3 regions of the Arthrobacter sp. 10T425 genome follow, and region 1 is predicted to be linked to each of the others. Evidence: riboswitches for the same ligand, from Rfam matches in the RefSeq annotation. Region 1 holds a riboswitch; each other region holds the start of a gene.
The links. A riboswitch is a leader RNA that binds a small molecule or an ion and turns the genes downstream of it on or off. The one in region 1 is predicted to bind S-adenosylmethionine.

Region 1 (10,480 bases):
GTGGAGGGGATCCCCTGGAGCGCTCACTCGACGCGCGGCGCGGCGCGGCGTTCATGGGCCTCACCGGAATGACCCTTTACAACTTCACAGACACGGACCTGTTCCGGCACAGCCAGGAAATGGTGGGTGTCATTGAAGCCGCCATCGCCCGCTACAACCCGGACATCATCCTCACGCATTCCAACCACGACCAGCACCAGGACCATCAGGCCGTCCACATGGCGACGCTGCGGGCCGCCCGCCAGCACCACTCAATCCTCTGCTATGAAAGCCCGTCGGCAACGCGGGACTTCAGCCCGAGCGTCTTCATTGACATCGACGACTACCTTGACGCCAAGGTCCAGGCCGTGAGGATGCACAGCGACCAGCTCGCCAAGCCGTACATGACGCCCGAGCGGGTCCGCGGCATCGCCTCGTTCCGCGGCGGGCAGGCGCGGCGCCGGGTCGCCGAAGCCTACGAACCAGTCCGTCTACTGAGCACGGAAATGGAAAAGCTGTGATGCCCCGCGTGCTGGTCACCGGCGCCGGAGGCCCCGCGGGCCGCGCCGTAGCTGCCCAGCTGAAGTCCCGTGGCGTTCCCGTCCTGGGCACGGACATCCGCGAACTGCCCGCCGGGGCGGGCCTCACCGTCGTCCCGGTGCCGCCGGCCTCGGACCCGGACATGGTCTCGGCTCTGCGCCGGCTTGTCGTCCAGGAGGGCATCAACCTGGTCATCCCCACGGTGAGTGAGGAACTCCCGCAGCTTGCGGGGTACCGTGCCGCCTTCGGGACCGACGTCCGGGTCATCATCGGCGATCCCGGTCCGGTGGCTCTCGCCAACGACAAGCTCTTCACGGCCTGGCAGCTGCAGACCGCCGGGGTCCCCGTGCCGAGATTCGGCGTGCCCAGGGACTTCGCCAATGCCGGTGCCGCCATGGCCGCGCTCGGCGGCCCCATAGTTCTCAAGCCGCGGGTCTCCCGCGGCGGACGCGGCGTGATGGTCATCGACGGCAGCAAACAGGTGGACTGGCACCGCCTGCCGGAAGGACTGATTGTCCAGGAGTTCATCCCGGGCACCGAATACGGCCCGATGGTCTTCGGCACCCCGGCGCACAACGGGGCCGCGCCGTTCGTCGTCGTCGTGGAGAAGACCGAACTGGCGCAGGGCAACGTGGGCAACGCCGTGAGCACCCGCCGCGCCGAAGCCGGCGAGGCCATGGACGTCGGAAATCTGGCGATGGCGGCCGTCCGCTCGCTGGGCCTCACGGGCCCGGTCGACGTCGACGTCCGCCGGCGTGCCGACGGGACCCCGGTGGTCCTTGAAGTGAACGCACGGTTCGGCGCGAACAGCGGGCAGGCCCCGGAACTGCTCGACGCCGTGCTGGCGTCGTTTGCCCTTCCCTCCTTCAACCCGGCCTCTTTCCGGCAAAGCACAGGAGCGTACGCCCATGTCCTGGTTTAGTTCCGCCTCCGCATCAGCCGTCCCCGGGGCCGAGTACCTCCTGCTCCTCATCGGCCTGCCGATTCTGGTGTTCGGGCTCGTGAAGATGCTCGTGCTGCCGCTGTCCGTCTGGTTTGAACTCCGTGCGGGGCGCCGCCGCCGCGCAACGCCCACCCTGCTGGATGAGCGGCCCAGCGTGTCGATCATCGTCCCGGCTTTCAACGAGGCGACCGTCATCGAAAACTGCGTCCGCTCCATTCAGCTCACCCTGTACGAGCGGTACGAGGTGGTGCTCGTGGATGACGGCTCCACTGACAACACGGCCGGGCTGATGCGCGCGCTCGCCGCGACGGATCCCCGGATCACGGTCCTGACCCAGGCCAATGCCGGCAAGGGGGCGGCCCTGAACCTGGGCATCCGCCACGCCACGGGCGAGGTCCTCATGTTTGTCGACGCTGACGGGATCTTCTCCCAGAACACCGTCAAGCGGATGCTCCAGGGTTTCACTGACCAGCGCACCGGGGCCGTGTGCGGCGACGACAGGCCGGTAAACCTGGACCGGGTCCAGACCCGGATGCTGGCCTTCATCAGCCATGTCGGCACCGGGATGGTCAGGCGCGCCCTGACCATGATCGGCTGCCTCCCGATCGTCTCCGGCAACATTGGGGCGTTCCCCCGCCGGATCCTGGAGGAGATCGGGCCGTTCCGCGAAGACACGGTAGGCGAGGACCTGGAACTCACCTGGCGGGTGCACAAGGCAGGCTACCGGGTGGTCTTCGCCCCGCGCGCGCTGGTCTATGCCGAGTCGCCGTCAACGGTCCGGGCGCTCTGGCGCCAGCGCGTCCGCTGGGCCCGCGGGCTGCTGCAGACCATGGGTGTGCACAAGCGCATGATCGGCAACCTCCGGCACGGACAGTTCGGCGCGTACCTGCTGTTCAACACCATCACCATGGTGGTGCTCCCGGTGCTCCAGATCCTGGTACTCGTGGATCTGGTCTTCCTCACGGCGCTGGGCCGCAGTCCGTTCGGCGCGGACGTCTGGGCAATCCTTGGCTGGGTGGGCCTGTTCATCACGTTGCTGCTCACGGTGTTTGCCCTGGCCATGAACAGGGCGTGGAAGGACCTGCGGCACGCCTGGGCGCTCCCGCTCATCCCGCTCTATTCCGTGTTTACGAGCCTGACTATGGTGGCCGCGCTGGTGCAGGAACTCCGTGGCAAGGAGGCGCACTGGAACAAGCTGACGCGGACCGGTGTGGTCAGCGTCACCGCCCCGGCGGTGCGCCCGGACGTCAGCGTTTGAGGCGCAGACCGGCTGCCTTCCCTGCCCTCGTGCTCCTGTCGGTGCTGGCCCTTTCTGCCACTGGGTGCGGCGGGCCGCAGGGACCCACGGCGCCCGCCGCGGAGCGCACTGTCGGCGTCGGCTACGAAACTGTGGTCGACGCCGCCTCGACGCTGCCGGAACTGGCCAGACGGCTCGATGAGGTCAACGCCAACAGCGTCACCATCAGCGTGGGGCGGCTGGACTGGACGGCGTTCCCTTGGGACGCCCACCCCGAGGTGGAGGCCGTCCCGGGCCGTGACCACGTGGCCGAAGCGGTCAAGGCACTGGGGACCGGCGGTGATGGCAGGAAACGCAGGATCACACTGACCATCGACCTGCTGATCCCCGGCTGGATCCGTACCAACCCGGGCCTGGCCGGCATCAACTTCGACGGCACCCGCTCCACGGAGTTCGCCAGCGTCAGCGCACTCACGACGGGACCCGTCGGGGAGCGGCTGGTCGACTTGGTGGCCGAGGTGACCAGGCGGTACCAGCCGGACGCCGTGGCCTTGACGGAACTGATGTTCGATAACAACACCTACGGCGGCGACGACCGCGATTCCTACCGGCTGGCCAGCGGCGGGACGGACTGGCCGCGGCTCGCGAACGGGGACATCGACGTCGAACACCCGAGCCTTGGGGCCTGGCGGTCGAAGGCGGTGGCGGCCATCGTGGCCAAGGCGGCGGCGGCCGCCCACGCGAACGGTGCCACGCTCGACATGGACGTCCGGGCGCCGTGGGACGATCCCGCCGGCGACCGGCCGGAGAGCGGCCATGACTACGGGCTGCTCGCCGCGGCCGCGGACCGGCTGGTCTTGTGGGACTACTTCGGGCTCAACGACGCCGCTCCCGCCTATTCCGCCGAGCTGGCCGCGGCCATGGCGAAGCGGTCCGGGAAGTTCGCCATCTCGGTCGGGATGTGGGCCAAGGACGGGCGCATCTCCGCCGCGGACCTGGCGGCCGGGCTGGAGGCGTCTGTCTCCGGCGGGGCGGCCGCCGTCGCCGTCACACCGTCCAGCATGCTGGACGACGACGCCTGGCGGGCGCTCAAGGCGGCCTGGGCCTGAGCGGCCATGGCCCTGGACCTGCTTTGAGCGCCTGGACCTGCTTGAGTGTTTAGACCTGTTTGAGCGCCTAGACCTGCTTGAGCGCCTGGCCGAGGTCGCGGATCAGGTCCTCCACATCCTCCAGGCCCACCGAGAGCCGGACCACGCCGTCGCTGAGCCCGATCGCCGCGCGGCCTTCCGGGCCCATCGCGCGGTGCGTGGTGGTGGCCGGGTGCGTGATGAGCGTCTTGGCGTCCCCCAGGTTGTTGGAGATGTCGATGATCCGCAGCGCGTCCAGGAGTGCGAACGCGGCCTGCTTCGCCGTGCGCCCGGGGGAGGGCTGCAGCTCCAGGGTGAGCACGGTCCCGCCGGCCTTCATCTGCTGCACTGCGAGCGGGTACTGCGGGTGGGACGGCAGCAGCGGGTACTTTACCCAGCCGACCGCGGGCTGTCCCTCGAGCCATTCGGCCAGCCGCAGCGCGGAGGCCGAGGAATGGTTGACGCGCAGGGCCATGGTCTCCAGGCCCTTGGTGAGCACCCAGGCGTTGAACGCCGAAAGCGCCGGACCGGTGTGCCGCATGAGCTGCTTGACGGGCCCGTCGATGAATTCCTTGGTGCCCAGGATGGCCCCGCCCAGGACGCGGCCCTGGCCGTCGATGTGCTTGGTGCCGGAGTAGACCACCACGTCCGCGCCGAGGTCGCCGCAGCGCTGGAGCAGCGGGGTGGCGAAGACGTTGTCAACCACCACCGTGGCGCCGGCCGCGTGCGCCAGTTTGCTCACGGCGGCGATGTCCACGATTTCCTGCATCGGGTTCGACGGCGACTCGAAGAACACCGCCGTGGTCGGCTCGGACAGCGCGGATTTCCACTGCTCCAGGTCCGGGCCGTCCACGAAGACCGTCTCGACACCCCAGCGCGGCAGGATTTCGTTGAGGATCACGAAGCACGAGCCGAACAGCGAGCGGGCCGCGACCACCCGGTCGCCGGCCGCCAACAGCGCGCCCAGGGCGGTGAAGACGGCGGACATGCCGGACGCCGTCGCGAAACACGCCTCCGTTCCCTCGAGCAGCCGGAGCCGCTCCTGGAAGGTGGCGACGGAGGGGTTGCCGTAGCGGGAGTAGACGAAGCGCTCGTCCTCACCGGTGAAGGCGCGCTCGGCGGCGGCCGCGGACTCGTAGACGAATCCTGAATTGAGGAAGATCGGCTCGGTGGTTTCCTGGAAGCCGGTGCGGTCAAGGCCGCCACGGACGGCCTGGGTGTCGGCCGCCCAGCCGGCGGCGTCGGGATTGAAAGTCACTTAGATCTTTCCGAGGTTGGTGGGCAGGCCGCGGTTCTTCCAGCCATTGACGGTGCGTTCGCCAAAGCGGTCGGTCTCGCCTTCGAAGCCCTCAAGGACGTTGTACGAGGTGTAGCCGGCGGCCGTCGCGGCCGTCGCGGCCGCGATCGACCGGGCCCCGGAACGGCAAAGGAACACCAGTTCGACGGCGGTGTCCTCCGGCGCCTGCTGCCTTAGCTGTTCCACGAAGTGCGGGTTCGGCGTGCCGCCAGCGAGGTTCCACTGGATGAAGAGCGGATCGTTGCGGCTCTCGCCCGCGGCCGCGGTGTCCGGGATGCCGATGTGGGCCCATTCGCCCTCGGTCCGGACATCCACCAGGATGGCTCCGGCCTCCAGCTTGGCCCACGCCTCCTGCGGGCTGAGGTCTCCGGCGTAGCTCATGCGTGGCCCGCGAAGGCCCCGTCGGCGCCAAATTCGTCGGCGTCGAGCTCATCAACCGCATTGGCCACGGCGGCGTCCGCACTGGCAATCGCGGCCGGCAGGACCAGCGCCTGCGCCACGATCACGGTGCTTCCGTTGAAGCTGGCGGCGGGGCTTCCATGCAGCACGTAGCCCTCGGCCAGGGCGGCTGACACCCGCTCGCAAAAGGCGCGGTCATCCGCCCCGGTGAACAGGCGGTAGGCCAGCCTCTCCTCGCCCCCGGGTGCGGTACCGGGTGCTGTGCCGGGCGCGGCTGTTGTGGGTATTGACGTGTCGGTCACGACGGATCTCCTCTTTCACGCTTGCAGCTCGAATTCTCGATTGCCGAGTATTCACCTGAGGCACCCCGCCGCGAAAGGGAGGGTTGCCGACCGGCCAGTCAGGGCTTGGCACCGGTTCTCATTACTCCCCAAAAACGTAACACCTGCGACGCCGGCCCGCACCGCCGCCGTCGTCATGTTCCGTAACCGGACCGCGGCCCGGGCGAGTAGTGGCGGGCTCCAGTTTCGGGTACAGCCCACTCGTGTCTGCCGGGACGTTTCGCCGTTTACTGGGGGGATTAGGTCCGACGAGTCGGCCGGAGCTGCAGGTGATTCGAGCAATGTGTGAATCAAGCAGTCCCGGAATCGACTCGTCTGTCCATCAACAAGCTGTCTGGGAATCGGAGGCTGGAACGGTCGGAGCCGCAGCCGCGGTCCGGCCGGTGACGGCGGAATGGAGCAATCGTGGGCCCGCGCATACTCGTTACCGGGATTACAAGCGCCGCCGGACGGGCCGTCGCGGCCCAGCTCGAAGCCCGGGGCCTCCCGTACCTCGGCTCCGACGCCCGTGCCGACACCCGCCAGGCCGGGGAGGCTCCCGCCGCCGCGGTCAGGCTCCTGCCGGCGACGAACCCGGACATGGTCCTGGACCTGCGCCGGGTGGTGGACCGCGAAGCCATCAACGTCATCATTCCGACCCTCACCGTGGAACTCCCGGTCCTGGCCGCGGCCCGCGCGGGATTCGCCCAGGACGTGCGGATCATCGTGGCCGACCCCGCCGCGGTTGCCCTCGCCAACGACCACCTGTTCGCCACCTGGGCGCTGCAAGCGGCCGGCATCCCGGTGCCCCGGTTCGCGGTTCCGGGCGACCTCGCCGCCGCGCCGGCTTCCCTCGCCGGCCTCAGCGGCCCCGTGGTGGTCAAGCCGCGGGTCTTCAAAGGCTCCCATGGTATCCACCTGCTGGCCGGAACCGACTCCGTTAGCTGGAAGAACATGCCGGCGGGGCAACTGGTCCAGGAATTTATCCCGGGCGCCGACTATGTGTGCCTGGTGTTCGGCACCCCGGCACGCAACGCGATGGCGCCGGTGGCGGTGGTCCTCGAGAAGACCAGGACTCCGTATGGACGCGCCGGCAGCGACGAGGTCAGCCGCAGGGTGCCGGCGAACCAGGCCGGGGATGTGCGCAAGCTGGGCCTGGCCGCCGTCCGCGCGCTCGGGCTGACCGGGCCGGTCCAGGTCCAGATCCGCCGCCGCACCGACGGAACGCCCGTGGTGCTGGGTGTCTGCGCGACCCTGGGGGAGAACAGCACCTGGGCCCCGGAAATGCTCGGCGCCGTGCTCGCAACGTTCATGCTCCCGGCGTTCAACCCGGCCTCGTTCCGCCTGTGCCCGGCAGTGCCCGCGGACGCCCTGGGGTGAGCGCAACACCAACGCGGGGTCACTTACGGCCCATCCGGGGACATGGGATGGGCCGTAACTGACCCCGCGTTGCTATTCGATGGTCGCGAAGAGGGCGTTGAGTTCGGCCGTGAGTTGGCGCCGGAGTTCCGGGGTGCCGATTTCCTGCCCGTCGATGTGGTTGACCGGGGCCAGGAGCCGGATGCTGGAGATCAGCCAGACCGCGTCGGCGTCCAGCAGGTCCTTCGGCTCCAGCGGGCCGTAACCCAGCTCCCAGCCGGCGGCCTTGGCGGCGGTGAACAGGGCGCCCTGTGATGTGCCGGGCAGGATGCCGCTGTCCAGCTGGGGCGTGATGAGCCGCCGGATGGTGCTGACGCCGCCGGCGCCGTCGTCCGAGGTTTCCAGATGGGCCAGCAAAACGGTCGACGTCGGACCTTCCAGCACCCGGCCATCCGCGGACGTGAAGATGACGTCGTCGGCGCCCTGCCGGTGGGCGTAGCGCAGCGCCGCCATGTTCACGGCGTAGGAAAGGGTCTTGGCGCCGAGCAGGAGCCACGGGGCGCGCTCGCCGACTTCACTGTCGTAGCCGCGGTCGAGCAGGATGACGTCGATCCCGGTCTCGCGCTGCCGCCGTCCCGCGGCGGCCGGGGCGGAGGCCTGGACCCAGCACGTGGGGGCAGCCGCGCCCTCCGGCCCGCGGGTGACAATCAGCTTCACCACCACCTCGTCCTGCGCCGCGCCGCCCGGTGCAGCCGCGGCGGGTTCCTGCCCGCGGAACTCGCAGATGGCGGTTTCCACCGCCCGTCGCCATGCATCCTCGGCGGGGATGTCCAGCTCCAGAAGCCGGGCAGAGCCGGCCAGACGGGTCAGGTGTGCCTGGATCTTGCGGGGCCGGCCGCCGACGGCCAGGAGGGATTCGAAAACACCGTCGCCGCGGGTGGCGCCCAGGTCCGTGGCCATCAGCTGCGGCTGCGACGCGTCGGCAACGCGGCCGCCGTCGAACGCCGGGTCGAGGAAGACCAGAACGGTCGCGGGCGCGGGAACAGGGGCAGGAGTGGTCATGGCTAAAGCTTAGTCTCGGTGGTCCCGGGATAGGATTTGGTCACTGCCCGTTCGGAACTGTTCCGCGTGGCTTGTACGTTGAGGGGTTCGCCTGTGCTGTGGCCATTTCCGCTGGCGGAGACTTTACCGTCCTGGGCGATTCTGATTTTGACGGTGATCGACTTCGCCATCCGAGTGCTGGCACTGGGCATCATCCCCGGAAACCGGCGGCCCACCACCGCGATGGCGTGGCTGCTGGGCATCTTCATCGTGCCGACCATCGGCCTGCTCCTGTTCCTGCTGTTCGGCAACTTCCGGCTCTCCCGCAAGCGCCGCGCGCAGCAGGACGCGGTCAATACCCGAGTGCGCGCCGGGACCTCGGAACTGGCGATGCTGGAAAGCCGCTACGCCGGACCCGAATGGGTGGCTTCCGCCGCGGAACTGAACAAGACGCTGGGCTCGCTGCCGATGGTGGACGGTAACCAAGTGGAGCTGCTGCCCGGCTACCCCGACTCCATCAAGGCGATGGCCGCGGCGGTCCGCGGCGCAAAGTCCTTCGTCAACGCCGAGTTCTACATCATGAGCTCGGACCACGTCACGGACGATCTGCTGACCGCGCTGGAAGAGGCCGCCGAGCGCGGCGTCGAGGTCCGTGTCCTGTTCGATCACCTTGGCACGCTTCGCATCAAGGGCTATCGCAAGCTGATCGCCCGGCTCAAGGCGAGCAAGATCCGCTGGCGGCCCATGCTGCCGCTCAGCCCGCTGCAGGGGCAGTGGCGCCGACCGGACCTGCGCAACCACCGCAAGATCATGGTGATCGACGGCGAGATCGCCTTCACCGGATCGCAGAACCTGATCGAGCCCTCCTACAACAACCCCAAGCACCGCAAGATCGGCCGCGAATGGGTCGAGCTGATGGCCTGCCTGCGTGGACCGATCGTCACCACGCTCAACGTCGTCTTCGCCACGGACTGGCTCAGCGAGACCGACGAATCCATTGAGGAACAGCTGGCGCACCGGCCCGAACTGCACGCCGGCAACATCACCGCCCAGGTGGTGCCCAGCGGCCCCGGCTTCATCACCGAAAACAATCTGCGGCTCTTCAACACGCTGATTTACTCGGCTCAGCGCAAGATCTCGATCTGCAGCCCGTACTTCGTCCCTGATGACTCGCTGCTGTATGCGGTGACGACGGCGGCGCAGCGCGGCGTCGACGTCGAACTCTTCGTCTCGGAAAAAGGCGACCAGTTCCTGGTCCACCACGCCCAGCAGTCCTACTATGAGGCGCTGCTTGAAGCCGGGGTGCGAATCTACCTCTACAAGGCCCCCTTCGTGCTGCACGCCAAGCACTTCACGATCGACGACGACGTTGCCGTGCTGGGTTCCAGCAACATGGACATGCGCTCCTTCTCGCTGAACCTGGAGGTCTCGGTGATGCTCCTGGGGGAGGACATCGTGCGGCGGATCAGCGCCGTGGAGGACACCTACCGGGGCATTTCGCGCGAACTTACGCTCGAGGACTGGATGAAACGTCCGATGGGCGTCAAATACGTGGACAACGTCGCGCGGCTGACGGCCACCCTGCAGTAGCCGGGGCCGGCGGGACAGCCGACTCAGCCCGTGGGAAACCCGGCGCCGAGCGTCGAGAGGACGCCGAACGCTTTGGTCCGGATTTCGTCGTACTCCTCCTGCGGGGTCGAGTCGGCGGTGACAGCGCCGCCGACGCCGAGACTCAGTTCCGCGGCACCCTCGCCGAGGGCGCTGACCACGAGGGTCCGGATTGCCACGGCGAGGTCGGCGGCCCCGTTCAGGGAGAAGTAACCGATCGCCCCGGAGTACACGCCGCGCGGCGCGGCCTCCAGCCGGTCCAGGATGGCCATGGTGCTGACCTTCGGGGCACCGGTCATCGAACCCGCGGGGAAGCAGGCCGCAACCGCCTCTGCCCGCGGCATCCCGGGCCGCAGCCGGGCATCGATGGTGCTCACCATCTGGTGCACGGTGGCGTAGCTCTCGATCGCACACAGCCGGCTGACGGCCACCGAACCCGGGACGGCGAAATGGCTCAAGTCGTTGCGCAACAGGTCCACGATCATGATGTTTTCCGCCCGGTCCTTGGCCGAAGACTCCAGCTCCTGGCGCAGGGCGGCATCCGTGCCTGGATCTGTGTCCCGGCGGCGCGTGCCCTTGATCGGCTCGGCCCGCATCCTGCCGTCCGCGGCAATCTGCAGGAACCGCTCC
Region 2 (10,480 bases), on a different contig from region 1:
TGGACGACAGGGGCGGGGAAGGCGTCAGCGTGAGTCATGGAACTATTCTTACAGTTACCCGGCGGTAACAAATTACGGTGGCGCAGCTAAACGCGAACAGTGCAGGATAAGGGGGTGAGCAATACCGATCCCATGGAAAATTCACCGGACACCCCAGCCGAGACCACCGTTGACACCGTCACCCACCCGTGGACCCGGTATGTGGCGATGGGCGACTCATTCACGGAGGGCATCGGCGACCCGGAACCGGCCAGTCCGGGCGGCCATCGGGGCTGGGCGGACCGCGTGGCCGAGGAACTCAGCCGTGGGCACAACGACTTCGCCTACGCGAACCTGGCCGTCCGCGGCCGGCTCCTGCAGCAGATCGTGGACCAGCAAATGGCTCACTGCCTGTCCCTCAAACCGGACCTCATCACGCTCTCCGCAGGCGGAAACGACCTCATCCGCCCGGGCGGCGATCCGGACGTGCTGGCCGAAAAGCTGGATTCGGTGGTGCAGATCCTGAGCCTGGGCGGCGCCACCGTCGTCCTGTTCAACGGCCCGGATACCGGCTCCACAGTGCTGGGCCGGATCCGCAGCAAGGTGGCCATTTACAACGAGAACCTGCGCACGATCGCCGCGCGCCACGACGCCGTGATCGCGGACATGTGGTCGCTGCGCCAGCTCAATGACCCGCAGATGTGGAATGTCGACCGGCTGCATTTCTCACCGCTGGGCCACCACACGATCGCGGCCATGGTGCTGGACTCGCTGAACGTCGAGCACACGCTCCAGCCCCTCTCCCCCAAACCGCTGCCGCAGCGCAGTTGGCGCGAGGCGCGCAGCGGGGACCTGGTGTGGGCCAGGGAGTATTTCGTCCCCTGGGTGGTCCGCCGGCTGCGGCACCGCTCCTCCGGCGACGGCATGACGGCCAAGCGGCCGCTGGCCGGCCCGGTGTTCGGTCCCGGCGTTCCGCTTGGTTCAGGCGAAGGCCCGCCCGGCGCCGAGGACGCTGTCCGGTCCTGAGGCTTCGGGCCTGAGCCTGCCGGGCATAAGCTGGAGGGACACTTCTCCGGCCCTACAGATGAGCCCGCAGATGAGAAGGCCCAGCAGCTGAAAGGCCCAGTACCGTGAGCAGTATGTTCTTCTGGATCATCGTGTTGTCCTTCCTGGTTCCCGTGGCGATGCGCCTCTACCGCAGGTCTGCCCGCGGCCGGAACCAGGGCACGCCGGGACAGTTCGGCCGGTTCCCGGGCAGCCAGAACAACCCCGGCCAGGGCAACCAGCCGCGTGATGGCTACACCCAGCAGGACTACTTCGGCGGCTTTGGCCAGCTGGGCGCCCCGAAGCAGTCGGGTCCGGCCAACGAGCCGTATCCCAGCCCGCAATACCCCAGCCCGGAGTATCCCAGCGCGGAGTACCCGAACCCGCAGAACCCCAGTCCCCGGTTTCCGGACCAGCCGTTCCCGAACCAGCCGTACCCCGGCCAGCAGTACCCGAACCCGGTCGGCTACCAGTCGCCCGTCCCCTACGAGGACAGCCCCGAGTACCTGAACAACCCGCCGCAACCGCAACGGCCGCAGGCATCGCAAACTCCCCCGGCGCCGGGCGCGGGACAGGCGCAGGCGCCGCAGTCTCCGCCGCCGCCGTCGGCGGGGCAGGGCTACCGGGCCCGCAAGCTGGCCGAGCTCGACCAGCAGTACACCGACGGCAAGCTGTCCATGGAGGACTACATGGCCCAGCGCGCGGAAATCATGAAGGGCTAGGACCCTGCTGGGCCGGCGAACTCGACGTCGGCCGCCTTGACGGTTCCTGCCGTCCGCCCCGGCGCCTTGTGGTACTGCCAGTACAGATTGGTGTGCGCGACCACCAGAGCCGGCGGCGGGGCGCCGTACTCGGTCAGGTCCTCGGTGGTGTGGGCGTCGGCGACCAGCGTGACGTCGTAGCCGCGGGTGATCGCGCCGTGCAGGGTCGAGCGGATGCACTCGTCGGTCTGCGCACCGGCCAGGAAGAAGCGCCCGATGCCGCGCCCGGCCAGCACGGATTCGAGGTCGGTGGCCTCGAAGGCGTCGCTGTACTCCTTGGCCACGAGCGGCTCCGAACTGAGGCGTGCGAGTTCCGGCACGTACCGCCATCCGTTGCTGCCGCGCGGGAGTTCCTCACCGCTGTGCTGCACCCAGACGACGTCCACCCCGGCGTCGCGGGCCTTGTCCACGAGCGCGGCGATTGTTGCGACGACGTCGTCGCGGCGGTATGCCTCGGCGACGACGCCGATCTGCATATCGACGACGAGCAATGCCGTGTTGGGACGGTTGAAGAGCGTGGTCACAATGCCTCCTGCATTCCCGGTGTCTGCCCACTCTAATCCCGAGGCAGCAAACAACGCGGGGTCACTTGCGGCCCATGATCCGGTGCCGGATGGGCGATAAGTGACCCCGCGTTGCCTTTGTTGGGGGTTGCGGCGTCAGTCGACCTGGGGGAAGCCGAGGTCGATCACCGAGGTGGACGGGTCCGGCCAGCGGGTGGTGACCACCTTGCCGCGGGTGTAGAAGCGGATGCTTTCCGGGCCGTACATGTGGGTGTCGCCGAACAGCGAATTCTTCCAGCCGCCGAAGGAGAAGGTGCCCACCGGCACCGGGATGGGCACGTTGACGCCCACCATGCCGGCCTCGACGTCGAACTCGAACTGGCGGGCGGCGCCGCCGTCGCGGGTGAAGATGGCCACGCCGTTGCCGAACTCGTTGTCGTTGACCAGCTTCACGGCGTCGGCGTAGGTCTCGACGCGGACCACGGAGAGTACGGGCCCGAAGATCTCGTCGTCGTAGACCTTCATTCCGGGCTTGACGTGGTCGATCAGGCTGACGCCGATGAAGAAGCCGTTGGAGTCGAATTCGTGTTCGCGGCCGTCCACCACCACGGTGGCGCCCTCGTTGGCCGCGCCGGCAACGTAGGAGGCCACTTTGTCGCGGTGCTCGGCCGTGATGAGCGGACCCATCTGGGAGGCCGGGTCCGTGCCCGGGCCGATCGTGAGGGCTGACATGCGGGTGGTGATCGCCTCCACGAGGTCGTCGGCGATGCTGCCGACCGCGACGAGGACGCTGACTGCCATGCAGCGCTCCCCGGCGGAGCCGTAGGCGGCCGAGACGGCGGCGTCCGCGGCCATGTTGAGGTCCGCGTCCGGCAGGACCACCATGTGGTTCTTCGCGCCGCCCAGGGCCTGGACGCGCTTGCCGTGATCAGCGGCGCGCTTGTAGATGGACTTCGCGATCGGCGTCGAGCCGACAAAGCTGATGGCCTTGACCGCCGGGTGTTCCAGCAGGACGTCCACGGCTTCCTTGTCGCCGTGGACGACGTTGAGCACCCCTGCCGGCAGCCCGGCCTCAGCGAAGACCTGGGCGATGAAGATGGCGGAGGACGGGTCCTTCTCGCTCGGCTTGAGCAGCACGGTGTTTCCGCAGGCCAGGGCGCTGCCGATCATCCACAGCGGCACCATGGCGGGGAAGTTGAACGGCGTGATGCAGGCGACGACGCCGACCGGCTGGCGGACCGAGTGGACATCGACGCCGCCGGAGACCTGCTCGGAGCGTTCGCCTTTGAGCATGTGGGAGAGCCCGGTGGCGAATTCGATGTTCTCCAGGCCGCGGGTGATTTCACCTTCCGCATCCGAGAGGACCTTGCCGTGCTCGCTGGTGAGCAGGGCCGCGAGTTCGGGCCGGCGCTGCATGAGCAGTTCACGGACCTTGAAGAAGATGGCGGTGCGCCTGGCCAGGCTCGTGGCGCGCCAGCCGGGCAGGGCGGCGCGGGCGGCCTCGATGGCCTCCTCGACGCGGGCGGCGGAGGCCAGGGCGACCTCTTTCTCCTGCTCGCCGGTGGCCGGGTTGAACACGGGGCCGAAGCGCTCGGCGTCGGAGATCAGGGCGCCGTTGATGAAGTGCGGGATGCGTTCCATGGGTGGGTCTCTTTCGTGAGGGGCAGGGCCGTGGGGGGCAGGGCTGTGGGGGGCTAGTTGGCGGACTCGAGGGTGCCGTCGACGAGCTTGACGATCATCGAGCAGTCCTGGCCGGACTGGCCGGAGTCGATGAGGCGCTGGAAAAGCTGCTGGACGTGCTCGCCGAGTTCCAGCGGGGTGCCGGTGTCCCGCGCGGCGCTGATGGCCAGGCCGATGTCCTTGTTGGCCAGTTCGGTGGTGAATGTCGGGGCGAAGTCGTTGTTGGACGCGGCGGTCGGCACGACGCCGGCCACGGGGTACCAGGTGCGCAGCGCCCAGCTGTCGCCGGAGGAGACCGACGCGATGTCCCAGAAGACCTGCTTGTCCAAGCCGAGCCGCTCGGCCAGGACCGCGCCCTCGGCGGTGGAGGCGAGGTTGATGAAGAGCATGAGGTTGTTGCAGATCTTCGCGGCCTGGCCGGTGGTGGCGCCGCCGGTGGGGATGATGTTCGCGGCCATGGGGCGGATGTATTCGGTGGCGTCGGCGACGGCGCCGGCCTCGCCGCCGATCATGAACGTCAGCGTGGCGGCCTTCGCGCCGCTCATGCCGCCGGAGACGGGTGCGTCGACGAAGCGGAAGCCGGCGGCGGCGGCGGCGTCGTGCAGGGCCTGCGCGGAGGCGATGTCAATGGTGGAGGAATCCACCAGGAGGGTCCGGGTGTCCGCGTGGGCAAGGACGCCGTCCTGGCCGAGGTACACGGCGCGGGCGTGCTCACCTTTGGGGAGCATGGTGAAGACGACGTCGGCGCCGGCGACGGCCTCGGCGATGCTGCCGGCGGCCTTGACTCCCCCGGCCTCGGCGGCGGCAACGGCTGCGCTGTTGAGGTCGAAGCCACGGACTTCGTGTCCGGCGTTTGAGAGGTTGACGGACATGGATCCGCCCATGTTTCCGAGTCCGATCCAGGCGATGACTGCCATGGCTTAAGCTCCTTTGCTTGATGTGCTGCCGGGCGCCTCGACGCGCTCCGGCGTGAAAGCCGAAACTCCGGCGCCCCGGTGTCCACCATCACACCCTGTTAGAGTGCAATCAAGGTAAAAAATCACAGATGCCATGTGCACAGATGCACAATCATGGCTCTGGCTCCGCCACACTCGCTGCAGAGGGGGACAATAGTGGACTTGCGCCGGCTACCGAGCCCCGACGACCTGCTGATCCTGCTGACCGTGGCACGCCTGGGCCGGTTCAACGCCGTGGCCGAGACGCTCGGCACCACCCACACCACCATTTCCCGCCGCGTCCTGGCCCTCGACAAACAGCTCGGCGGCCGGACGCTCGAACGCAGCCCGCACGGCTGGGAGCTGACCGAACTCGGCAGCCAGGCGGTCGCGGCGGCGGAAGCTATCGAGGGCACTCTCGGTGCCCTCTCCAGCAGCATTGCCCGCTCCGGCGACGTGGTCTCCGGCCTGGTCCGGATCAGCACCCCGGACGGCTTCGGCGCCGAATTCCTGGCCCCGGCCCTCGTCCGGCTGCAGCGGGCGAATCCGCTGCTCAACGTCGAACTGCTCAGCGCCACCCGCAAGGTGAGCCAAAACCGCTCCGGTGTGGACCTGGAAGTGGTGGTGGGCAACATGGACACCACCACCGCCCGCGCGATCTTCCTGAGCAACTATTTCCTCAGGCTGTACGCCAGTCCCGGCTATGCGCAGGAGCACGGGCTTCCGGCAACGCTCGACGACGTCCGGCAACACGGCTTTGTCTCCTACGTGGAATCGGCGCTCCAGGTCGCCGAGCTGGGCCACCGTTCAACGCAGCTGCCGGTGCCGCGGTCCAGCTTCCAGGCCACAAGCGTCTTCGCCCAGCTGGAGGCCGTCCGGCGGGGCGCCGGGATAGGCCTGCTCCCCAATTTCCTCGTGGCGGGCCGGCCGGAATTTCTGCCCGTCCTGCCGGACGACTTCCAGCGCCAGCTGCCCATCTGGGCTGTGGCCCGGCCCGAGGCGCTGCGTTCGGCCCCGGTCCGTGCCGTGCTGGAGGCGATTCGCGGCGAAATCCGGGAGCGGCAGGATGTGCTGTCCGCCTGAGGCGCCCAGCGCAGCCGGACCGGTGCCTGTGGCGTTAGCCTGCGGCGTTAGCCTGCCGCGTTAACGCAGACTGCCCGGGTCCGCGCGGTGCGCGGATCCGGGCAGTCTGCCCCCACCGGGTCTGGTGAGGCCGGTGAGGATTACCGCTTGCTGGCGGCGAGGAGGTCGGCGGTGCCACGGGCGTCGGCGGCGTCGACGTCGCGGAGCGAAATGCCGCGGGTTTCCTTCAGGAAGAACACCGCAACCAAAGTGACCACACAGGCGCCGAGGAGGTAGATGGCGACCGGGACCGAGGACTTGTACTGGCTCAGGAGCGCGACGGCGATGATCGGAGCCAGCGAACCGGCCACAATCGAGGTGACCTGGTAGCCCAGCGAGACACCGGAGTAGCGCATCCGGGTCGGGAACATTTCGGCCATGAGCGCCGGCTGGCCGGCGTACATCAGGGAGTGGAACAGCAGGCCGATGGTGATCGCGGCGAGGATGATGAAGTCGTTCTTGGTATCCATCATCGGGAAGGCGAAGAAGCCCCACGTGCCGCCGAGGATGGCGCCGGCCATGTAGACGGGCTTGCGGCCGACGTTGTCCGAGAGCCTGCCGACCATCGGAATCACGGCGAAGTGGACGAAGTGCGCCACGAGCAGCAGCAGCAGGATCCGCGAGGTGTCCGTCTGGACGACGACCTTCAGGTACGTGATCGAGAACGTGACCACGAGGTAGTAGAGGATGTTCTCGGCGAAGCGCAGGCCCATCGCGGTGAAGACGCCGCGCGGGTAGCGGCGGAAGACTTCGGCCACGCCGTAGCCCTTGTTTTCAACCTCGACTTCTTTTTGGGCCTCCAGGAAGATGGGGGCGTCCTGGACCTTGGTGCGGATGTAGTAGCCGACCAGCACGATCACGGCGGAGAGCCAGAAGGCGACGCGCCAGCCCCAGCTGAGGAAGTCGGCGGAGGACAGCACGGAGGACAGCGTGAACAGCACGGCGGTGGCGAGCAGGTTGCCGAGCGGAACGGCGGACTGGGGCCAGCTGGCCCAGAACCCGCGGGACTTGCTGGGGCTGTGCTCGGCGACGAGGAGGACGGCGCCGCCCCATTCGCCGCCGACGGCGAAGCCCTGGGCGAAGCGCAGGAAGACCAGCAGCGCCGGGGCCCAGTAGCCGATCTGCGCGAAGGTGGGCAGGCAGCCCATCAGGAAGGTGGAAACGCCCACCAGGAGGATGCTGACCTGGAGCAGCTGCTTGCGGCCGAACTTGTCGCCGAAGTGGCCGAAGACGATGCCGCCGATCGGGCGGGCGACGAATCCGACGGCGTAGGTCAGGAACGCGGCGATAATGCCGTCGAGTTCCGTGCCCGAATTGGGGAAGAACGTCTTGCCGAAGACCAGCGTGGCGGCGGAGGCGTAGAGGAAGAATTCATACCACTCCACCACCGTGCCGGCCATGGAGGCCGTTACTACCTTCTTCAGTCCGGACGTTTTGACGTCCGGCTCGTCTGCGCGCGTTGTCGCGGCGTTTTCCGTGCTCATGTGAACTCCTTCGGTGTCGCCTTCGACACCCTGCGGACCATTGGACTGAGGACGCCCGTGATGTAGGGCACATGGCGTCATTCCCCATGAGTATGGACGCTCCCGCCCTGAGCCTCAACGGCCATTAGTGCAGAGCGCATCTGCAAAAATGCACAAGCGGGCCGGCCTAGTGGCCGAAGAAGGTCCCCCGAAGCTGCCCGCTCAGCTGGCCGATTTCGGTCAGGAAGCCGTCGTGGCCGATCGGCGCTTCAATGATGTGCAGTTCCGGGCCGCCCGGCAGGGCCTCTGCCAGTTGACGGGACTGGGCCGGGAAATACAGGCGGTCCGAGTCCACGGCCGCCACCAGGAACTCGGCGGTGGCCGGAGCCAGTGCCTCCCCGAGGCTTCCGCGCCCCCGGCACACATCGTGGCTCATGAGGGCTTCGGTGATCGCGATGTAGCTGTTCGCGTCGAAACGCCGGGCCAGTTTGCTGCCCTGGTGGTCCAGGTAGCTTTCCACCTGGTAGCGCCCGCGTCCGGCCAGCGATCCGGCTTCCAGGGGCGTCTCGGACTCCTGGGCGTTGCGGCCAAACCGGCCGTCCAGTTCGGCCGCTGAGCGGTAGGTGATGTGCGCGATGCGCCGGGCGAGGGCGAGCCCTGCTTCGGGTTCCGGGCCGCCGTAGTAGTCCCCGCCCTTGAAGTGGGGGTCCTGGCGGATGGCCAGCGTCTGGGCCTGCGCGAAGGCAATCTGTTCGGCGGTGCTGCTGGCGCCGACGGAAATCACGGCGCAGCGCCGGACCCGGCCGGGAAACGTGACGGCCCATTCAAGGGCGCGCGCGCCGCCGAGCGAGCCGCCCAGCACCGCGTACCAGCTGCCGATGCCCAGGGCATCGGCCAGCCGCGCCTCGGCGGCGGCGGTGTCCCGCAGGGTGACCAGCGGGAACCGCGATCCCCAAGGGCGCCCGTCGGGGGCCGGGGTGGAAGGCCCGGTGGATCCGTAGCAGCCGCCCAGGATGTTGATCGAAACGACGAAATACTTGTCCGTGTCCACGGGAGCCCCGGGTCCGGCGAGCTGTTCCCACCAGCCGGGCTCCCCGCTCTCGCCGCGGGTCACGTGTGTGTCGCCGGTCAGGGCGTGTTCAATGAGCACGGCGTTGGAGGCGTCCGCGTTCAGGGTCCCCCACGTCTCGTAGGCGAGCACCACATCCGGCAACGGAGTCCCGGATTCGAGCTGCAGATCACCGATCCTGACGAACTGGACGGTCCCGTCAGGGGTCCGGGATGGTTTGGTTTCGGGAACACCCGTGCGGGTGACGGCAATCGTCATGTGAGGACCTATCTTCGCGCTTGCCCGCCGTCAGCTGACCGGCAGGCCAGGTCTTCACCCGGGGCACCCCGCCGCAAAAGGAGGGTTGCCGGCCAGCAAGCCGGGGCTGTCGCTGGCACTCATGACCTGGTACGAGTCTACGAAACGGGGTGCGGAAATGACGAAGATTATGACTTCCATGTGACAGCCGGACCCGTCAGCACCGCAGACTCCCCACCTTTGACAGCCGTGACCGGCGGGTCGCCCCGAAGTGCCGGCGATTCCCGGTGTCATGCCCGTAAAGGTGGGGAAATTCGGCGTGGGCTTCGGCCTAGGCGGACTTGGCCGCGCGGAATCCGGCGTCGAGGTCCGCCAGGATGTCGTCAATGTGCTCCAGTCCCACCGAAAGCCTCACCAGCCCGGGGTTCACCCCGGCGATCACCTGCTGTTCGGGCGAGAGCTGGCTGTGGGTGGTCGACGCCGGATGGATCACCAGCGACCGGACATCGCCGATGTTCGCGACGTGCGAGTGCAGTTCGAGGGCATCGACGAACCGCTTGCCGGCCTCCGCTCCCCCTGCAATGTTGAACGCCACGACGGCGCCGGTCCCCTTGGGCCCGTACTTGCGGCCGCGCTCGTACCAGGGGCTGGACGGCAGCCCGGCGTAGGCGACCGATTCGACGTCGTTCCGCCCCTCCAGCCAGTGCGCCACCTTCGTGGCGTTGGCCACGTGGCGCTCGACGCGCAGGCTCAGCGTTTCGATGCCCTGGGCGATGAGGAACGCGTTGAACGGGGACACCGCGGAGCCGAGGTCGCGCAGGAGCTGGACCCGGGCCTTGAGGATGTAGGAGAGATTCGCGCCCAGCGCGCCGCCCGCTCCGAGGTCGCGGGCATAGACCAGGCCGTTGTAGGTGGGGTCGGGGGTGTTGAAGCCGGGGAACCGCTCCGGGTCCTTCCCGAAGTCGAAGTTGCCGGAGTCCACGATCACGCCGGCGATCGCGGCGCCGTGCCCGCCGAGGTACTTGGTGGCGGAATGGACCACGATGTCCGCGCCCCACTCGATCGGCCGGATCAGGTAGGGGGTGGAGAGCGTGTTGTCGACAACCAGCGGCACGCCGGCCTCGTGCGCCACCCGGGAGACGCCCTCGATGTCCAGGACGTCCTGGCGGGGGTTGGAGACCACTTCGCCGAAGAACAGCTTGGTGTTGGGCTGGACGGCGTCCCGCCACTGGTCCAGGTTGTCCGGGTCCGCCACGAAGGTCACGGAGATGCCGAACTTCTTCAGCGTGTGCGCGAGCAGGTTGTAGGTTCCGCCATAGAGGCTGGGGCTGGCCACCACATGGTCCCCGGCCTCGGCGATATTGAGGATGGCGAACGTCTCGGCGGCCTGGCCGGAGCTGAGCAGCAGCGCCGCGAGACCGCCTTCCAGGCTGGCGACGCGCTGTTCGACGGCATCCTGGGTCGGGTTGCCGATCCGGGTGTAGATGGGCGCGAGCTCGGCGAGCGCAAAGCGGTTCGCGGCGCTTTCGGCGCTGGGGAACACGAACGACGTCGTCTGGTAGATAGGCAGGGAACGCGCGCCGGTGGCGCTGTCCGGCTCCTGGCCGGCGTGGATCTGGCGGGTTTCAAAGGACCAGGCGTTGGACATTGGTGCTCCTCGAGTCACTGGGCACAGCACCGGCCGGGG
Region 3 (10,480 bases), on a different contig from region 1:
CCTAAGCAGTAAGACAGTCCGTCAGCCCGAGGTTGCTATTGCCCCGGATCCTGGCGTCATTTAGATAGCCACTGCTGTTTACCTCCGTCATCGGGGTAAACGGGACTCTTAGATGACTGGGCCCGGATCAGCCAGCTGTTTGCAGCATGGCTGGGGCCGAGAAAATCCAACGCAAACTGCGCCCGGAGAAGCCCTGACAACACGACATCGGACGGGGGTTCAATTCCCCCCATCTCCACATAGGGGCCCGGCAACGGCGCTCCACCCCGTATTGGGTTCACGAAACTCCCCGCCGGCTTCTGTCGGCGGGGAGTTTTGTGCTTAAGGCCAAAGAGGAGGGAAGCGTCTTCCGACACTTCCCTCCTCCTTCCAGTTGTTTGGCACTACATGCCGAGGATCTTCGCCTTCTGGACGCCAAACTCTTGTTCCGTGAGAATCCCTTGATCCTTCAGCGCCCCGAGCTGCTTGAGCTGTTCGAGGGCTTCGTTTGAGATGCCGCCGGCAGCCGGGGGAGGGGGTGGTGGCTGCTGGTAGACCGGCTGCTGGTAGGCCTGCGGCGGTGGTTCCTGCTGGGCCATCTGCGAATCGTAGGCCTCCTGCTGCTTGGCCGCGGTCGCGGCGTCCTTCTCGGCAAACTTGTTGGCCTGGCGGCGCTGGACCCGGCCGCTGACTGCACTGGCCGTTCCGGCAACGACTGCCGTCCGTGCCACACCCCTAAGAAGTCCCATAATTCTCTTCCTCTCACATCTCTTGTTCTGCGTCAGGTCTCAGGCGTCGGCAACCGGAGGTGCGGCGGCGTCAAGTGCATCAAGTGCTTCCATCACGTCCGGAGCAGGGATCCGCGTGCTCGCGATGAGTTCGCCCCCGCTGTCCCGAACGGCCGCCACGAACGGTGCCGCCCAGGTGTTCTCGTAGACGATCAGCGCGGCCACCGTCCCGGGGAGCAGCGCGGCCGAGGCCTCGGCGATGTCATCGTCGCCCAAAAGCCCGGTCCGGGCCCCCTCGAAGTAGGAGAACCCCGCCGCGGGACCGCCTGGGTCGGTGAGTTCGAGCACCTCGACAGATCCGTCGTCATTCTTCATGACGACGAGGAGATCGAAGAGGCGGATCACGCCCTGCTCGACGAGCTTAACGAGTTCCTCACTCGCCCGTCCCGTCAGTCCCGATACGGGGAACTCCAGGAGTACGAAGTCGACCGGCCCGTGGGCCTCAGTCTCCGGTGTGGTTGTCACTGGTATTCCTCCGGTCTGTGTCGAGCACGCTGTCTGGCGCACTGGTCTTAGTGTGGGCGGTCCCCGCCGGGCCGTCACCACCCGCGTCGAATGATTCCGATGGGCCCCGCGCCGCTCAACGGTTGGAACTGCCCCGCGGACATGGCCCCGGAACAGGACCTCTCGGTCGGATCCCAAGACCACTCAACCGCCAACGGGAGATTGTCACATCATCCATTTCGGGTGAGCCCCCAGCCCGACGGAACGTGTCAGGGCACCACGACAAGAGGCCGGAAGCAACGGCTTCCGGCCTCTCGATTATTCAGCGCTTCTTGATGTGTGCCACTGGGTCGGTGTGGGCATCAACGATGTGTTTCGCCTTTTTCTCTGCCCGTTTTTCCTTGATGGTTTTAACCGACTTCTTCGACACGCTCTGGTGCGGCGTCTTGTCAGGCATGGTGCTCTCCCTCACGGCAGGGGCCAGGGGTAGCCCCGTCTTTTAAGCTACGCCTCGGGAACGGCGGCGTCCACGATCCCTGCGAAACGGCTGCCGACGCCGTCGTACACACTGCGCACGAGCCCGGGCCCGAGCACCGGGATCTCGCGTGCCTCGTGGTGCGCGCAGCAGACGTAAGTGAACTCCGGCCACCATTTTTTGGGCCGGGCCGCTTCGGAGAATCCGCAGACGGCACAGGTGAGCTGGACCCAGACGGGCCGCTTGCCGGTGCGGTTTGCCCTGGACTGGACCAGCCACGCCGGCGGGTTGTCCAGCAGCTCGCCCAGCTCGGCCTCGGACAGCCGGGGCGGGATGCCGTGACGGTGCGCCATTTCCAGGGGAATGTCGAGGGTCTGGGCTGCTTCACGTCGGGTAACCATCCTTCAACGATACGGGAACGACGGCGGCCCGAAGCCACCAGGGCGCCCCGGTGTTACCCTCGACACACCGGCGGCGGGCTAAGGTTTTCAGCCCGCGAGGGCAAGCCCAAGCGCGGCGGCCGCGAGCCCCACGAGAAGGTTCGCGCCGATGTTGAGCGCCGCCGCCCGGTACCGCTCTTCGCTGACCAGGCGGACCGTCGCGGTGGTCCATGAGCTGAAGGTGGTCAGGCCGCCGGCGAGACCGGTTGCGATCGCGGCGTGCCAGTCGGTGCCCAGCTCCAGGTGGCCGGTCAGGCCGACGGACCAACCGATGATGAAGGATCCGGCGACGTTGACCGTGAACGTCGCCCAGGGCCAGTGCGGTCGGGAGCCCTGATGGTGCGCAAACCAGGAGTCGACGGCGAACCGCAGGAGTGCTCCCGCCACCCCGCACGCCCCGACCAGGAGCGCGGTCATCATTGGGCACCGCCGCGGAGGTCTGCAATCGCCTTGCCGGTTTTCCAGCCGGCCGCCGCCGCCCCGAGGCCCAGGACCAGCGAGAGCCCGAGGTAGGCCAGCCACGTGGCATGGAAGCCGCCGCGGATCTGCTGGTCAATGGCAATCACCAGCGCCGAAAAGGTGGTGAAGGAACCCAGGAGGCCGGGGCCGATGCCGGCCCGCAGCCAGAAAGCCGTCTGCGGCCGCGCGATCCAGAGGGTGGTCAGGGTGGCCAGAACGAAACTCCCGGAGACATTGATCGCCAACGTGGTCCACGGCACCGCGCCGGCGCTTTCGGGAAAAATCAGGCCGGCGCCGAAACGCAGCTCGGTTCCGATCAGCCCGCCGACGGCGACGGCGGACCAGGCCTTCCACCCCGGCACGCCGGGGCGCGGCACGGCCCGGCGCTCGTCCAGCGCACCCTTCACTCAGCTCTCCGTGACGCTGCAGCCGGCGTGCCCAGCATCGCTGTGGACCCAGAGGGCCGAGGCGACCTCGTCGGCGAAATCGAATTCGCGCGGTGCCGCGGCGGAACCGATCCGCACTACCATGGGGCCACCGAAGGGACGCCGGCCCACCACCTCCACTTCGGCGTCGAGGTCGATGTCCTCTGCGGCGAGATAGCGCAGGAGCTCCGGGTTCTCGTCGCTGATCCGGGTGATCCGGCCGGTGTGGCCGTCGTCGAGTTCGCTCAGGCGGTGGGCGGCGGGCATCAGCACCGAGCCGTCGGCTGCCGGAATGGGATCGCCGTGCGGGTCCCGGGTGGGGTTCCCCAGCTTGGCCGCCATGCGTTCAATAAAGGTGTCCGAGACGGCGTGTTCCAGGAGTTCGGCTTCGTCATGGACCTCGTCCCAGCGGTACCCCAGCTCGCGGACGAGGAAAGTCTCGATCAGCCGGTGCCGCCGGACCATGGACAGGGCGAGCCGGACTCCATCGCTGGTGAGCGTGACGGCGCTGTAGGGCTTGTGGTCCACGAGGCCCTGGTCCTTGAGCTTGCGGACCATTTCCGAAACCGAGGAGTTGGCGACGCCCAGGCGCTGCGCCAGCTGCGTGGAGGTGATGGGCTTGCGCTGCCACTCGGTGAACGAATAGATGACCTTGACGTAGTCCTCGATCGAGGAGGAGGGCGTACTGGTCTTCACAGACCTAAGCCTACCGTCAGCTGCTTCCGGAGAAAGTGAGCCACAGCAGCACCAGGTTGAGAGCCACTACGAGCACCACGCTGATGATGGCGGCGACTCGGAGGGCCGGGCCGTCGGCGAACCGGCCCATCAGGGCTTTGTTGCTGGTCAGCACCACCAGCGGGACCAGGACAAAGGGAATCCCGAAGCTGAGGACCACCTGGCTCAGGACGAGCGCCCAGGTGGGGTCGAAGCCCACCGCCAGCAGCACGACGGCGGGGATGAGGGTCACGACGCGCCGGGCCATGACGGGGATCCGGATCTTGAGCAGGCCCTGCATGATGGTGCCGCCGGCATAGCAGCCCACCGAGGTCGATGCCAGGCCTGAGGCGAGCAGCCCGACCGCGAAGATCACGCCGACGATCGGGCCGAGGTTGGCGGTGATGGCGGCGTGCGCGCCCTCGATCGTGTCCGTGCCTTCTTCGCCGCCGAGGGTGGAGGCGGCCAGGAGCAGCATGCCGATGTTGACCAGTCCGGCGATCGCGAGGGCGGCCACGACGTCGAACCGGGTGGCCCGGACCAGGCGCGCGATGGCCGCCGGGGGAACATGCAGGTGTTCGTCCGGCCGGTGCCGGTCCCGGGACAGGGCCGAGTGGACGTAGATGGCGTGCGGCATGACGGTGGCCCCGAGCATGCTGGCGGCCAACAGTACGGTGTCCGGTCCCTGGAAGCCGGGCATGAGCCCGGCCAGGGCGGCTCCCGGATCGGGCGGGCTGATGAACAGCCCGGCCAGGAAGCCGACTGTGATGATGCCGAGCAGGAACATGATGATGAATTCGAACGGCCGCTGTTTCTGCCGGGCCTGGACCGCGAGCAGGAGCATTGACACGGCGCCGACAATCAGGGCGCCAAGGGGGAGGGGCAGGCCGAAAAGCAGGTACAGGGCAATTGCGCCGCCCACCACCTCCGCGAGATCGGTGGCGGCGGCGACAACTTCGGCCTGCACCCAGAAGGCGCGGCGCCAGAACGGCTTGAGCCGTTCACCAAGGATCTCCGGAAGGCTCTTGCCCGTGACGATCCCGAGCTTGGCGGACTGGTACTGGACGAGCACGGCCATGACGTTGGCGGCCACGAGGACCCACACCAGCAGGTAGCCGTACTGCGCTCCGGCGGTCAGGTTGGCGGCCACGTTTCCGGGGTCCACGTAGGCGATCGACGCCACGAAGGCCGGTCCCAACAGGCCGATCAGCGCCCTCCGGGCACCCGGGTGTTTGTAAGTGGGGGCGTCCTGCGCCGGTTGCCCGTGTCCCGTTAGCTCCAGCACTGCCAGCTCCTGTGATTGGCGCGTCGGCGTTGACGCGATGATCGGCGCCGGCCGGAAAACAGCCGGTGTCAAAGTTTCGTGTGCCTATAAGAATTTATTAGGCATACCGAAACAATAAGCCCGGCGGGCGCTGCGTGCAATCCGGGGCAATCCGGGGTGAGCGTGCATCAGGCCCGGAAGGCCCGCCACGTCTGGGTCAGGTAGGGCAGCCGGAGCACCTCGCCTGGGGTGTGTCCCAGGTGTTCGTGCAGATACCAGGCGAGGTTGGCTGTGACCTTGGCCCGGGTGGAGTCCGATGCCGCGAGATAGTAGCTGCGGGACTTGGCCAGCTCCTGGATGTCCTCCGTCGTGACGGAATCCTCCCAGCGCGTCAGGTGGCTCTCCAGCCCGGCGAACTCGGGGCCCACGGCCGGACGGAAGTGCGGCTTGTGGACGTCCCCGGCGTGCATGATCCGGGAGAGCCGGTGCACCCAGGGCACGCTGGTGTCCAGCTGGTTCCAGATCAGGCCCAGCACGCCGTGCGGCCGCAGGATCCGGGCAATCTCGGCGCTGGCCAGGCCCGGGTCGCACCAGTGCCACGCCTGGGCAACCGTGACCAGGTCAAAGGACTCCGGCTCGAGACCGGTGTCCTCGGCGCTGCCCTCGATGGCGGTGACGTCCGGCAGGGTCCGGCGCAACTGCTCAAGCATGTCGGCAGAGGGGTCCACGGCCACCGCGGCCAGTCCGCGTTCTGCCAAAAGGGAAGTGAACTTCCCGGTGCCCGCGCCAATGTCCGCGGCGTCCCTGGCTCCCGCCGGGACCAGCCAGTCGGCCGACTCCTGCGGATAGCCGGGGCGGACGCGTTCATAGTGCTCGCCGCCGTCCTGGAAGCTTTGTCCGAGTTCCTGGCGCCGCTCGCTGTGCAGCTTCGGTCCGCTGTGGAGCCTAGCTCCGCTGTGCAGCCTGGGGCAGGCGCTTGCCACGTGCGATCTCCTTCGGGAAGGTCCTGCTGGTTTCAGATACCTTTCGAATTTACCGCACCCGCGCCGGGCCCTGATCCTGCGCTAGTCGAGGGTGCAGGGCGCAGCGCCGGCGGTGCCCGGGGTGTTCGGCGCCCAGTGGGGGTAGCTGCGGGTATCGTTGGCCGGCACCCAGCGGCCGGCATCCACCACGTAATCCCAGCCGAGTCCGTTCTGCCGCAGCTGCTGCAGGCCGGCCAGCAGGCGTTCGGCGTCCTCCAGCCGTGAGCCGAGGCCGAAGCTGGCCCGCAGGGAGCCGGCGGGCAGGCCGAGCCGCTTGAGCAGCGGGTGGGCACAGAAGCGGCCGTCGCGCAGGCCAATGCCGTGTTCGGCCGACAGGTAGGCGGCCACCAGTCCGGCGTCGTAGCCTTCCACGGAAAAGTTCACGACGCCGATCGTGCCGGTGTCCGGCTGATCGCCTCCAGTGGAAGAAGCGGAGGAAGAATCGGAAGCTGAATCGGCAAAGATCCGGTGCACGGTTACCCCTTCGATGCCCTGGAGGCCCTCGACGAGGAAGGACCGGATGGCGTCCTCGTGGGCCTGCCACTGCTCCGGGTCCAGGGCTGCAATGACCTGGGTGGCGCGGGCGAGGGCCGCCGCACCGAGGACGTTCGGCGAGCCGCCCTCGTGCCGGGCAGGTCCCGTGGTCCAGCTGACGGAGTCGAGCCGGGCATCGCGGACCGCGCCGCCGCCGGCCAGGTGCGGGGTGCCGGCGTCGAGCCAGTCCGTCCGCCCCACCAGCACGCCGGCGCCGAACGGGGCGTACAGCTTGTGCCCCGAGAAGGCGAGGTAATCGACGTCGTCCGCGGCGATATTGATCCGCCGGTGCGGGGCGAGCTGCGCGGCGTCGACAACGATCCTGGCGCCGTATTCGTGCGCCAGTGCGGCCAGGGTCCGGATCGGGAGGATCTCCCCGGTGACGTTGGAGGCGCCGGTGACGGCCAACAGACTGACGCCGCCGCGGGCGAGTTCGTCGCGCAGGCGGTCCACGGTGGCCGCGAGGGTGGCGGCGGCCACGACGCTGCGGTGCGGGACATTCTGCCAGGGCAGGAGGTTGGCGTGGTGTTCGATGTCGAGGTAGAGGACCTCGCCCGCGGGCCGCCCGTCGCGCAGCGGCAGGCAGCCGGCCAGCAGGTTCAGGGAATCGGTGGTGTTGCGCGTGAAGATCACGGAATCGCCGGGCCGGCCGCCCACGAAGTCCCGCACGATGTCCCGGGCGTTCTCGTAGACGGAGGTGCTGATCTGCGATGCGTAGCCGGCCCCGCGGTGCACGCTTGCGTAGTACGGCAGGATTTCGTTCAGGTAGGCCGAGACCACGGACAGGGCCGGGGCGGAGGCGCCGTAGTCGAGGTTGGCGTAGCGCGCGTGGCCGCCGGTGATCAGCGGGGCCTGGATTTCGGCCCCGGTGACGGCTGCCAGCGGGCGGGCCGCGAGGGCAAGCCGTGCATGGAATTCAGGGGCAACGGGGAAAATGGCAGTTGTCATGGGACCTCACTCGAACAGGACCCCACACCGTGGGAATCCGCGCTTGCCGGGTCCGTTCCGGACCGGCCAGGTCGTCACCCGGGGCACCCCACCGCGACTGGAGGGTTGCCGGCCAGCAAACCGGGGTTTAGCGCTGGCACTCGTGACCTGCATCGAGCGTAGGACATCGGCGCAGCCGGGGAAAAGGCGGCCGCCGATTGTGAAGCGGATTATTACGGGCGCGGATCAGTTGTTCGGGTGGGCCTGAAAGAGGTCGTCGAGTCCGGGGTTGAGCCGCTTGAGCACTTCCGAGTGCAGGATCGAATTGGTGGCCAGGGCGTTGCCGCCGAAGGGGCCGTCCTCGCCTTCGAGCGAGGTGAAGCGGCCGCCGGCCTCGGTCACGATCGGCACCAGGGCGGCCATGTCGTAGAGGTTCAGCTCGGGTTCGCAGGCGATGTCCACGGCGCCCTCGGCCACGAGGCAGTACGACCAGAAGTCACCGTAGGCGCGGGTCCGCCACACTTCCTCGGTCAGGCCCAGGAACTCGTCCAGGTTCCCGCGTTCCTTCCAGCCGCCAAGGCTGGAGTAGGACAGCGAGGCGTCCTCGAGATTGGAGACGTTGGATACCTTCAACCGTGTGGCGGCGGCGAGCGAGCGGCCCGTGTAGGCGCCTGCACCCTTGGCGGCCCACCAGCGCTTGCCCAGTGCCGGCGCGCTGACGAGGCCGACCACCGGCTCGCCCTCATCGACGAGGGCGATCAGGGTGGCCCAGACCGGGACGCCGCGGACAAAGTTCTTCGTGCCGTCGATCGGGTCGATGATCCACCGGCGGGAACCGTGGCCCGAGCTGCCGAACTCTTCGCCCAGGACCGCGTCACGCGGACGTGACCGGGAGAGCTGGCCGCGGATGGCCTCTTCCGCGGATTTGTCGGCATCGGTGACGGGTGTGAGGTCGGGCTTCGTCTCGATCCGAAGGTCGAGCGCCTTGAAGCGGCTCATGGTCTGGGAATCGACCGAATCTGCCAGTACATGGGCAAGGCGCAGGTCATCGTTGTAGCTCGAAGCGGGTTGGCTCATGGTTCCAAACTACCGTCAAACCGGGCCGCCGGGCGGGAGGCCGCGGCTCGGCGCCGCCGCCCCGCTGCCGGTCCGGCTAGGAGACGGTGCCCAGTTCCTTGGTTTCCTGCGCTTCCATCCGCGGGTCCGTGCCCAGCAGCCGGCGCAGGGACGCGAGCCTGGCCGGTCCCGAGGGCCCCGCGTGCCCGGCCGCAACCCACTTGTCGACGCCGCAGTTGACGGCGGTGGAGTCATGCTTGCAGCCGCGTTCGCAATCATCGGTGCCGGGTTCCAGGTCCGGGAAGGAACGCAGGATCCGGTCCGGGTCCACGTGGGCCAGGCCGAAGGACCGGATGCCGGGGGTGTCGATGATCCAGCTGCCGGCCGGGGCATCGTTGACTTTGAGCGCCAGTGCCGAGGAGGACGTGTGGCGGCCGCGGCCGGTTACCGCGTTCACGCCTCCTGTGGCCCGCTCGGCCCCGGTCAGGGCGTTGACCATGGTGGACTTGCCGACGCCGGAGTGGCCCAGCATCACGGTGACCTTGCCGTCGAGGTAGTCGCGCAGCTGGGATACCGCGTCCTTGTCGAGCCGGGCGGAGAGCCCGTCGTCGGAGCGGGCGTCGATGCCGGAAGCGGCGGAGTCGGCGGTCTTGGAGATGATGACGGGGAAGTCGAGGTGCTGGTAGTTGGACAGCAGCTCGGCGGGATCCTTGACGTCGGCCTTGGTGACGAGCAGCAGCGGCTCAATGCCGGCGTCGTACGCGGCCACCAGCGCGCGGTCGATGAAACCGGTCCGCGGCTCGGGGTTGGCAGCGGCGACCACCACCACCAGCTGGTCGGCGTTGGCCACGACGGCACGTTCGATCGGGTCCGTGTCGTCGGCGCTGCGGCGCAGCAGCGTCTTGCGGTCCTGGATCCTGACCAGCCGCGCCAGAGTGTCGGGCTCGCCGGTGACATCCCCGACCAGGGAGACGAAGTCGCCGGCAACCACCGGGTTGCGGCGCAGTTCCCGGGCCCGGGCCGCGATGATCTTGCGTTCGTCCGCGGTCCCCTCGCCGACGACGGCGGTGTAGCGGCCGCGGTCAACGGTGATGATGCGTCCGGTGACGGCGTCGTCGTAGCTGGGCCGGTCCTTGGTGCGGGGCCGTGTGCCCTTCTTGTTCGGCCGGATCCGGACGTCGGACTCGTCCCAGGAATCAGTGCTGCGTGCCACCGGCGGTGTCCTCATCTGCGGCGGGTCCCTGGGCCAGCATCGCTTCCCAGAGTTGCGGGAAATCGGGCATGGTCTTGGCCGTGGTTGCGATGTCCTCGACTTCCACGCCGGGTACGGCAAGGCCGAGGATGGCGCCGGCGGTTGCCATGCGGTGGTCCGCGTAGCTGTGCACGACGCCGCCGTGCAGCGCGGCCGGGCGGATGATGAGGCCGTCGGGGGTTTCTTCGGCGTCGCCGCCGAGGCGGTTGATTTCGGCGACGAGGGCGGCGAGCCGGTCCGTTTCATGGCCTCGGAGGTGGGCGATGCCTCCCAGCCGTGAGGGGCCGGTGGCGAGGGCGCACAGCGCGGCTACGGTGGGGGCGAGTTCGCTGGTTTCGTCGAAGTCGCCGCCCTTGATCTCCGGGCCCCCGCTGACGGTCAGGGTGCCGCCGTCAACCGTCACCGTGGCGCCCATAGCGGTCAGGATTCCGCGCCAGAGATCACCCACCTGGGTGGTTTCCGCGGGCCAGTTCGGGATCCGCACGGTGCCGCCGGTGGCCAGGGCCGCCGCGAGGAAGGGGCCGGCGTTCGAGAGGTCCTGCTCGATCCGGACGTCGAAGGCGCGGATCGGGCCGGGGGAGACAACCCAGTGGTTCGGCACCGAGTCGTCGACCGCCACGCCCACGCCGCGCAGCACGGCCACGGTCATGTTGATGTGGTCCAGGCTCGGCACGGGCTTGCCGACGTGCTCCAGGTGGAGT

Region 2: linked by a shared signal. The riboswitch ahead of metX (homoserine O-acetyltransferase MetX) and the one ahead of AC1DDH_RS12495 (DUF1737 domain-containing protein) in region 1 are both predicted to bind S-adenosylmethionine.
Region 3: linked by a shared signal. The riboswitch ahead of AC1DDH_RS07965 (aminotransferase class V-fold PLP-dependent enzyme) and the one ahead of AC1DDH_RS12495 (DUF1737 domain-containing protein) in region 1 are both predicted to bind S-adenosylmethionine.

Annotation. Positions count from the first base shown of each region.
Region 1 is NZ_JBFTGZ010000009.1:137,294-147,773, reverse strand. It holds gene AC1DDH_RS12525 (PIG-L deacetylase family protein) at 1-500, shown strand, start outside; gene AC1DDH_RS12520 (ATP-grasp domain-containing protein) at 500-1,441, shown strand; gene AC1DDH_RS12515 (glycosyltransferase family 2 protein) at 1,428-2,720, shown strand; gene AC1DDH_RS12510 (hypothetical protein) at 2,717-3,808, shown strand; gene AC1DDH_RS12505 (O-succinylhomoserine sulfhydrylase) at 3,876-5,084, opposite strand; gene AC1DDH_RS12500 (rhodanese-like domain-containing protein) at 5,085-5,504, opposite strand; gene AC1DDH_RS12495 (DUF1737 domain-containing protein) at 5,501-5,809, opposite strand; SAM riboswitch class IV at 5,837-5,950, opposite strand; gene AC1DDH_RS12490 (ATP-grasp domain-containing protein) at 6,269-7,222, shown strand; gene AC1DDH_RS12485 (aminodeoxychorismate lyase) at 7,295-8,263, opposite strand; gene cls (cardiolipin synthase) at 8,357-9,832, shown strand; gene pabB (aminodeoxychorismate synthase component I) at 9,856-10,480, opposite strand, start outside.
Region 2 is NZ_JBFTGZ010000012.1:42,603-53,082, reverse strand. It holds gene AC1DDH_RS14590 (alpha/beta hydrolase) at 1-38, opposite strand, end outside; gene AC1DDH_RS14585 (SGNH/GDSL hydrolase family protein) at 133-1,005, shown strand; gene AC1DDH_RS14580 (hypothetical protein) at 1,119-1,745, shown strand; gene AC1DDH_RS14575 (isochorismatase family protein) at 1,742-2,308, opposite strand; gene AC1DDH_RS14570 (CoA-acylating methylmalonate-semialdehyde dehydrogenase) at 2,444-3,928, opposite strand; gene mmsB (3-hydroxyisobutyrate dehydrogenase) at 3,982-4,884, opposite strand; gene AC1DDH_RS14560 (LysR family transcriptional regulator) at 5,086-5,985, shown strand; gene AC1DDH_RS14555 (MFS transporter) at 6,126-7,508, opposite strand; gene metX (homoserine O-acetyltransferase MetX) at 7,675-8,814, opposite strand; SAM riboswitch class IV at 8,826-8,941, opposite strand; gene AC1DDH_RS14545 (bifunctional o-acetylhomoserine/o-acetylserine sulfhydrylase) at 9,125-10,441, opposite strand.
Region 3 is NZ_JBFTGZ010000005.1:131,267-141,746, forward strand. It holds RNA gene ssrA (transfer-messenger RNA) at 1-241, shown strand, start outside; gene AC1DDH_RS07920 (SHOCT domain-containing protein) at 384-728, opposite strand; gene AC1DDH_RS07925 (DUF6325 family protein) at 768-1,232, opposite strand; gene AC1DDH_RS07930 (hypothetical protein) at 1,534-1,668, opposite strand; gene AC1DDH_RS07935 (hypothetical protein) at 1,716-2,087, opposite strand; gene AC1DDH_RS07940 (fluoride efflux transporter FluC) at 2,175-2,543, opposite strand; gene AC1DDH_RS07945 (fluoride efflux transporter FluC) at 2,543-2,992, opposite strand; gene AC1DDH_RS07950 (metal-dependent transcriptional regulator) at 2,993-3,706, opposite strand; gene AC1DDH_RS07955 (Nramp family divalent metal transporter) at 3,723-5,009, opposite strand; gene AC1DDH_RS07960 (class I SAM-dependent methyltransferase) at 5,177-5,971, opposite strand; gene AC1DDH_RS07965 (aminotransferase class V-fold PLP-dependent enzyme) at 6,053-7,492, opposite strand; SAM riboswitch class IV at 7,527-7,640, opposite strand; gene hisN (histidinol-phosphatase) at 7,718-8,548, opposite strand; gene rsgA (ribosome small subunit-dependent GTPase A) at 8,625-9,740, opposite strand; gene aroA (3-phosphoshikimate 1-carboxyvinyltransferase) at 9,724-10,480, opposite strand, start outside.